DNA from 2 places in the Erythrobacter sp. LQ02-29 genome. Region 1 is predicted to be linked to the other one. Evidence: predicted binding sites of a transcription regulator. Region 1 holds the regulator's gene; the other holds the start of a gene.
What was found. The regulator LexA, encoded in region 1, represses DNA repair genes until DNA is damaged. The targets are predictions, from matches to a motif close to GTTCCNCNCTTGTTCT.
Positions count from the first base shown of each region.

Region 1 (3,413 bases):
CAGGCCGCGCGGATATCGACCGGTGCGATCATGCCGCGCGGCGCCGATGCCGTCCTGTTGCAGGAGGATGCGGCCCGCGAGGGCGATACCCTGTCGGCCAACGACCGACCCCATGCGCGCCATATCCGCCGGCGCGGGTTCGACTTCGCGGAAGGCGACACGCTGCTGCACGCCGGGTCGCGCATCGGTGCCGCCGCGATCGCCCTCGCGCGCTCCGGCGGTCACGCGACCCTCGAAGTCGGAACCATGCCGAGGCTCGCGCTGCTCGAAGGCGGCGACGAGCTTGCGAGCGATCCCTCGCAATGCACAGAGCACCAGATACCTGCCAGCAATGCCGCCATGCTGCGCGCCATGGCATCGCACGTTCCCTGCTCGGTCGCGGTCGAGGATCCGATCCCCGACCGCATCGATGCTCTGGTCGAAGCTTTCGAACGCCATTCCGATGCCGACCTGCTGGTGGTTTCGGGCGGTGCCTCGGTGGGCGACCACGACCTGGTGCGCCCCGCGCTGGAGCGAGCCGGGGCGCAGATCGCCTTCTGGCGCGTCGCCATGAAGCCGGGAAAGCCCCTGATGGTGGCGCAGCGCGATCGTCAGCTGGTGCTCGGCCTGCCAGGCAACCCCGTCTCCAGCTTCGTCACCGGCCTCCACTTCATGCTGCCTGCTGTGCGCAAGCTGGCCGGTGCGGCGCATCCGGTTGCCAAGCCGCTATTGCTGCCCCTCGCGGAAGAACTCGCCGGTGGCGGCCCGCGGCGCGAGTTCCTCCGGGCACGATGGGATGGCGAGGCGCTTCATCCGCTCGGTCAACAGGATAGCAGCGCGCTGGAGGCACTGGCCGGCGCCGACGCACTGATCGACCGCCCGATCGACGGCGAACGTCTGCGCGCCGGATCGCTGGTGCCCGCCTATTGGATCGGAAATGGCGCTTTTGCTTGACGGCGCTCTATCTGTTTCCTAATTGTTCCACATTCGTTCGCCGATAGGCGGATGATTGGAACAACGATGCAGGAGCCTGTCCATGCTCACCGCCAAGCAGCACGAGCTGATCCGCTTCATCCAGCAGCGGCTGGAGAAGACCGGGATTTCCCCGTCGTTCGAGGAGATGAAGGAAGCCCTCGACCTCAAGAGCAAGTCGGGCGTGCATCGCCTGATCTCCGCCTTGGAGGAACGCGGCTTCATCCGCCGCCTGCCCAATCGCGCGCGGGCGCTGGAAATTCTCAAGCAGCCCGAGGATGCGGTTGGCGGTGGTACCCCGCAGGCGGCGAACGATGTGGTCACTTCGGCGAAGGCCGCGTCCGCCAAGGCACCCGAACCTGCTAACGACGTCATCGAGATTCCGCTGCACGGGCGCATCGCGGCAGGTGCGCCGATCGAGGCACTGGAAGATTACCAGAGCCTGCCGGTCCCGGCGGCGCTGCTCGGCCCCGGCGATCACTACGCGCTTGAGGTATCGGGCGATTCGATGATCGAGGCGGGCATCTTCGACGGGGATTACGCGTTGATCCGGCGGACCGACACGGCCCGCGATGGAGAGATCGTGGTTGCACTGGTCGACAACGAGGAAGCGACGCTGAAGTATCTCCACAAGGACAGCGGCCGCATTCGGCTGGATCCGGCAAACTCCGCCTATCAATCGCAGGTTTACGATTCGGCCCAGGTCCAGGTGCAGGGTCGGCTCGCGGGGCTCCTGCGGCGCTATCACTGAGGGTTTCCGGCCGAGCGTGCGTCTACGCGGTACGCGCTCGGGATCAGTTGTCTCGCGGCGCGCGCCACCAGCCATGTTCGCCCTGCCCGTCGGCCACCGTGGCCACGCGGCGGTCGTCGAGATAGAGCGCCAGACCCCCGCTACGGCTGAGAAAGCGCCGATCGGCCAGCAACCAGCGGGGGCGGCAGGTATAGGGCAGGTAGCGGTCGGCCACGACGATATCGGCTCTCTCGCATGCGGCGGCCAGCGCTCTTTCGGACACCAGATCGCGACTGCGCGCCATGAGGATGCTCCAGTGCCGGTCCCCTCGGTCGAGCTCGACGGTGCAGAAATCGCGGCTGCATCGCGCCAGGGCCGAATGGTCGATGCCGACCGTCTCCGCTCCCCTGCCGCCGAGTTCCACCAGCGTGTCCCGCGCATACCCGGAGCGCCCCTCGCGCAGCATGACGAGCCTGCCCTCCTCGTCCGCGATGCCCACATTGCGGCCATCCCGCCCGATCAGGATATCGGGCGCAGGCGTCATCACAAGAAGACCGAGCGCCAGGGTCACGGGCAGGAGGCCAAGCAATCTGCCGCGACCGCTCCACAAGGCGAGCCACAAGCCGCCCAGCACGAACAGCGCGATCGTGAGACCGCTCATTTGCGGGGCAAGCTTGACCGCCCCCGGCTGCGAAGCGGCAAAGTTAGCAATCGCCAGCAGCAGGTCGAGCGACCAGCCCGCCAGCCACCACACCGGTCCGCCCAGCCCCACCAAGTCAAGCACGAGCGCGAGCGCGATCAGCGGCATGCTGACGAAAGTGGTCAGCGGTATGGCGAGAACATTGGCGAACGCCCCGTACAGACCGGCCCGATGGAAATGGAACAGCACGATCGGCATCAGCGCAATCTCGATGACGAAGCCCGTCAGCAGCAGCATGGCAAGGTGCCGCAGGAACCGCCTCGCCATGCCCTCGTCGCGCGGTGCGAGGAAGCGCCGGACCGGTCCCGTATTGTGAAGCGCGACGAGGGCAATCACCGCGCAGAAGCTCATCTGGAAGCTCGGCCCGACCAGCGCCTCCGGCCATGCCAACATGACCACACTCGCGGCGACCGCGACCATGCGCAGGCTCAGCGGTTCGCGCCCCAGCGCCAGCGCCAGCAGCACCAGCACTGCTCCGACGCAGCTGCGCACCGTGGGCACCTCGGCCCCGGTCAGCAGGGTGTAACCGATCCCGGCCGAGGCCCCCACGGCGGCAGCCATCACAGGGAGACGCACGCGCAAGACGAGCCACGGCCACAAGGCCAAGATGCGCAATGCGAGGAAATAGGCGGCAGCGATCACCGCGCTCACATGCAGACCGCTGATCGAGAGCAGGTGCGTCAACCCGGCATCGCGCATCGCGCTCTCGTCCCGCTCGGCGATCGCACCGCGATCACCGCTCGCGAAGGCCGCTGCGATCGCTCCTTCCGATCCGCTCAACTGCCCCCTCACATGCTGCGAAAGATGCCGCTGCGCGCGGCTGAACGGACCGGCCTCGCTTTGGCCCACCGACAAGATCTCGATCTCCCCTATCACCGAGCCCGTCGCGGCAAGCCCTTCGAACCAGGCCGTTCGCGCGAAATCGTAGGCTCCGGGCACGAGCGGTGGGGCAGGCGGCATGAGGCGCGAGCGAAGGCGAACGATATCTCCCTCGTCCGGCGGCGCATTGTCGGCGAGCAGCGGCACGTTCAC
Region 1 is NZ_JANCNT010000001.1:2,260,550-2,263,962, forward strand. Features, by position in the region: gene MKP08_RS11175 (molybdopterin molybdotransferase MoeA) at 1-933, shown strand, start outside; gene lexA (transcriptional repressor LexA) at 1,016-1,702, shown strand; gene MKP08_RS11185 (ComEC/Rec2 family competence protein) at 1,746-3,413, opposite strand, start outside.

Region 2 (3,413 bases), 1.9 Mb from region 1:
AAGCTGATCGAAGCGCTCAGCAACAGTCTTCCACGTTGCTATGCCTGCTTCGTCCCCTTCGTTGAATAGCCGCTCGATTTGCTGCGCGATATACGCGGGTCCCTCTTTGCCATGGTTCTTTTCGACCCAGAGCGCGACCGCCCACAATTCCTGGTCGCGGTTCAGCACCATGGTTCACGTCTCCCGGTCCAGGTTCGCGCCAAGCCTTCGCTGACCAGCTGATCGCCAAGCGAGCGGCCGCCGCGCGTAACAACCCGCAATTTGCGACCGTACTGATCCTCATCTCTGTTCCCGATGGTCCTCAGTTCAAAGGGCCCGGCATTCAGCAACTCGACAAGGCGGTGCGTCGCACGCATGCCGAGTTGGTACTCATAGTCGCAACGAGGCTCGCTGATCTCGGGAGTGTCGATGTCGGCAATGCGGATCTTCACGCCATCAAGCCAGAAAGTATCTCCATCCACGACGCATGTGCGCCGGATCGATCCGCAGATGTCGAATTGTGGGGAGCTCGCTTGCTGGAATAAAGCCTGCGGCTGCTGATCGTCGTTAGCAAGATTGGCATCATGGACTGGCCAGGTGAATGCCAGCATCCCTCCAGCAAATACAATCGCGAATGCTCCCAAACCCAATGCGATCTCCTTTCTCAGCTTCCGGCGCTTTTGTGCCTTCAACGCCTTGCGAAAGTCGAACGGCTCACCGGGGGTCTCACTCACTAGCGTTGTCCGTCTTCATTCCGGCACATGATTTCAGACAATAGCCGGAAATCAGGTAGTTTCGTCAATTGTACGTACCAATTGCTTGCCAACGTCCCAACACAGTCCGGACATATTGCGGCGTTTCACCATTTTTCGGAATGCCGCGTGATCGGGAGACGGCACCAGGGCCCGCATTGTAAGCAGCCAAGGCCAGGTGGACCGCGTCGAACCGGTCCAACATGTCGCGAAGGTACCTGGCGCCACCGTCGATCGATGCAAGAGGGTCATGACGGTTCCGGACGCCCAGTTCTCGCGCCGTGGCTGGCATAAGCTGAGCAAGCCCGGCAGCACCAGCTGGACTCACAGCCATCGGATTGAAGCGGGACTCAGCCCAGATAAGAGCACGAAGCAGGTTGGTCGGAAGCCCGTAGCGGCGTTCAGCCTCGGCTATCGCCGCTATATACAGGCCTTCCCGGTAGGATACGTCTGCTGGCCCGGCCGGGTAGATTGCAGGAAGATATTGTCTAGCCGGCTGCTGGTCCGTCTTCGGCGGAACGATCGCGTGCTCGAACAGGGTGAAATCCTGGGCGCGGACTTGCTGGGAGGAGGTCGCGATCATCCCCAGGCAGGCGACCGCTATCGCGGTCCGACAATTGAGAGAGGTCATCTCGAGTGGTGCTCCATTGATTCGAATCACAATGGAACATAAAGAGAACATATGCCTGTAGGAAACCTGTGGATGCCTGCCTTCGGGAGAGGAGAGGAACGCTGATGAGGGGGCCACTTTGCATGCTGAGGAGCTCGCATGTCCCTATCTGTCCAAACTCATCCCAACCGGTCGCTTGCCGAGACCGCCCGTCGCATTTGCGAATCGCGAGGGGGCAAATGGTCCGGCACAAAGGGCATGGCCTGTTGCCCCGCGCATGATGACCGCACGCCGTCACTCGGTGTGTCGCTCGGCCGACAGGCCATCCTCTTCCACTGTTTCGCGGGATGCGATCAGCAGAGCGTGCTGGCTGCTCTGGCGCGTGAAGGTTTCGAGGCACCGGCGCTTTTTTCAGGTTCTGCGATCACCAACGAACCCGAATCGACCAGCACCCGCAAACCCTCGGCGGTAGCGCTGAGGATCTGGCGCGATGCACAGCCACTGCGTGCCAGTCCGGCAAAGGCATATCTTGAAAGCCGCGGCATCCTCGCCGCATCTCCGGCGCTCCGCTTCCATCCACGAACGCCGCTTGGTCCGAAGGGACGCACTCGCTTTCTGCCCGCCATGATCGCGGCAGTCAGCCTCGACGAGGGCTCGATCGCCATCCACCGCACGTTCCTGTCGAGCGAGGCCTCAACCAAGGCTGGCTTCGACAAGCCGAAGCGCGCGCTCGGCGCGCTTGGTGAAGCTGCTGTCCGCCTCTTCGCTCCGGCATCCGGGAAGCTCGGCCTCGCCGAGGGTATCGAGAGCGCGATGTCGGCTTATGCCCTCACCGGCATCCCCGTCTGGGCGACCCTGGGTAATGAGCGCTTCGGTCTCGTCAGCGTGCCTGAGAGCGTGACCGAGCTTCACCTCTTCGTCGATCACGATGCTGGCGGCGAGCTGGCCGCGTCGCGTGGCCTGGCCGCTTATGCCCGCGATGGGCGGACGATCCACGTTCGCAAACCACACTCACGCGACACCGACTGGAACGATGAACTTACAGCATGGCTGCGCCGCAAAGCGGCGCGGTAGAGGAGAGAGAGCTTCTCGAATTCCTGATCCGGCAGAGGGCGTGTCCCGATGCCCTCATCAGGAGGACGAATCGCCATGTTTCAATCAGACCTGTTTCCCGCCGGCGAGCAACAGTCGTCAGTGCCATTGGCTTACGCCGTCGGCGCCAGGATTGCCGAGCTTCTCGCTTCGGGACGTCACCTTTCCCGCGCCGATATCGCCGGCCTGTTCGCCGAGGAAACCGGCGTCATGGACTGGGGAAGCGCCTGGACCATCGATGACTACAACAACGCGGTCGAGATCGGCGCACTGCTCTGGCTGCGAGAGTCCTCACGGATCGATCTGGCGACGAACGTGCACGAAGCCGAAGCGCGGTTCGACTGGCTCAAAGCAGCCTTACCGCCCCGGCATGTTCGCAGCGAGGCACAGGTCGAGCTCCAGCAGTTCTCGACCCCGCCAATGCTGACCTGGCTGATGGCAGGGGCCGCAGCTATCTCTGCGCACGACACGCTGCTCGAACCGTCCGCCGGCAATGGTGCGCTTGCCCTATGGGGCAGCGTCCGGAAGGCCTCGCTGCTCCTCAACGAGATCGATCCGGCAAGACGAGACAGCCTAGGCCACATCTTCGCTGCGGCCCCGATCACCGCGCATGACGGGGAACTGATCGCCGACCTGCTTCGCGGCCCTGTTCCGTCGGCCGTGCTGATGAACCCGCCATTCGCCCGCAGCCAGGAACGCGGCAGGGATGGTGAGACGGCGCAGCGCCACCTGCGCAGTGCAATTCGGGCGTCAGCCGCTGGGGCGAGGATAGTCGCGATCATGCCCGAAGGCTTCGACGCTTCAACCTTCGCCAAGGAACAGGACGAAGCATCGCTCCTGCTCAATGTCCGCTTGCAGCAGATGTTTCGTCGGACAGGGACGGGGATCGCCGTTCGTCTGGTTGTGTTCGATAAGACGCCGACTGCGTCCTCGCCTGCGATCACCGAAGATACTGCCGACCTCATCTCGCTCCACGAGCT
Region 2 is NZ_JANCNT010000001.1:362,238-365,650, reverse strand. Features, by position in the region: gene MKP08_RS01770 (hypothetical protein) at 1-171, opposite strand, end outside; gene MKP08_RS01765 (thermonuclease family protein) at 162-713, opposite strand; gene MKP08_RS01760 (lytic transglycosylase domain-containing protein) at 778-1,362, opposite strand; gene MKP08_RS01755 (toprim domain-containing protein) at 1,501-2,415, shown strand; gene MKP08_RS01750 (strawberry notch family protein) at 2,491-3,413, shown strand, end outside.
Region 2: MKP08_RS01755 (toprim domain-containing protein) is a predicted target of LexA. The motif match lies at 1,396-1,411, and genes of this name have one in related genera.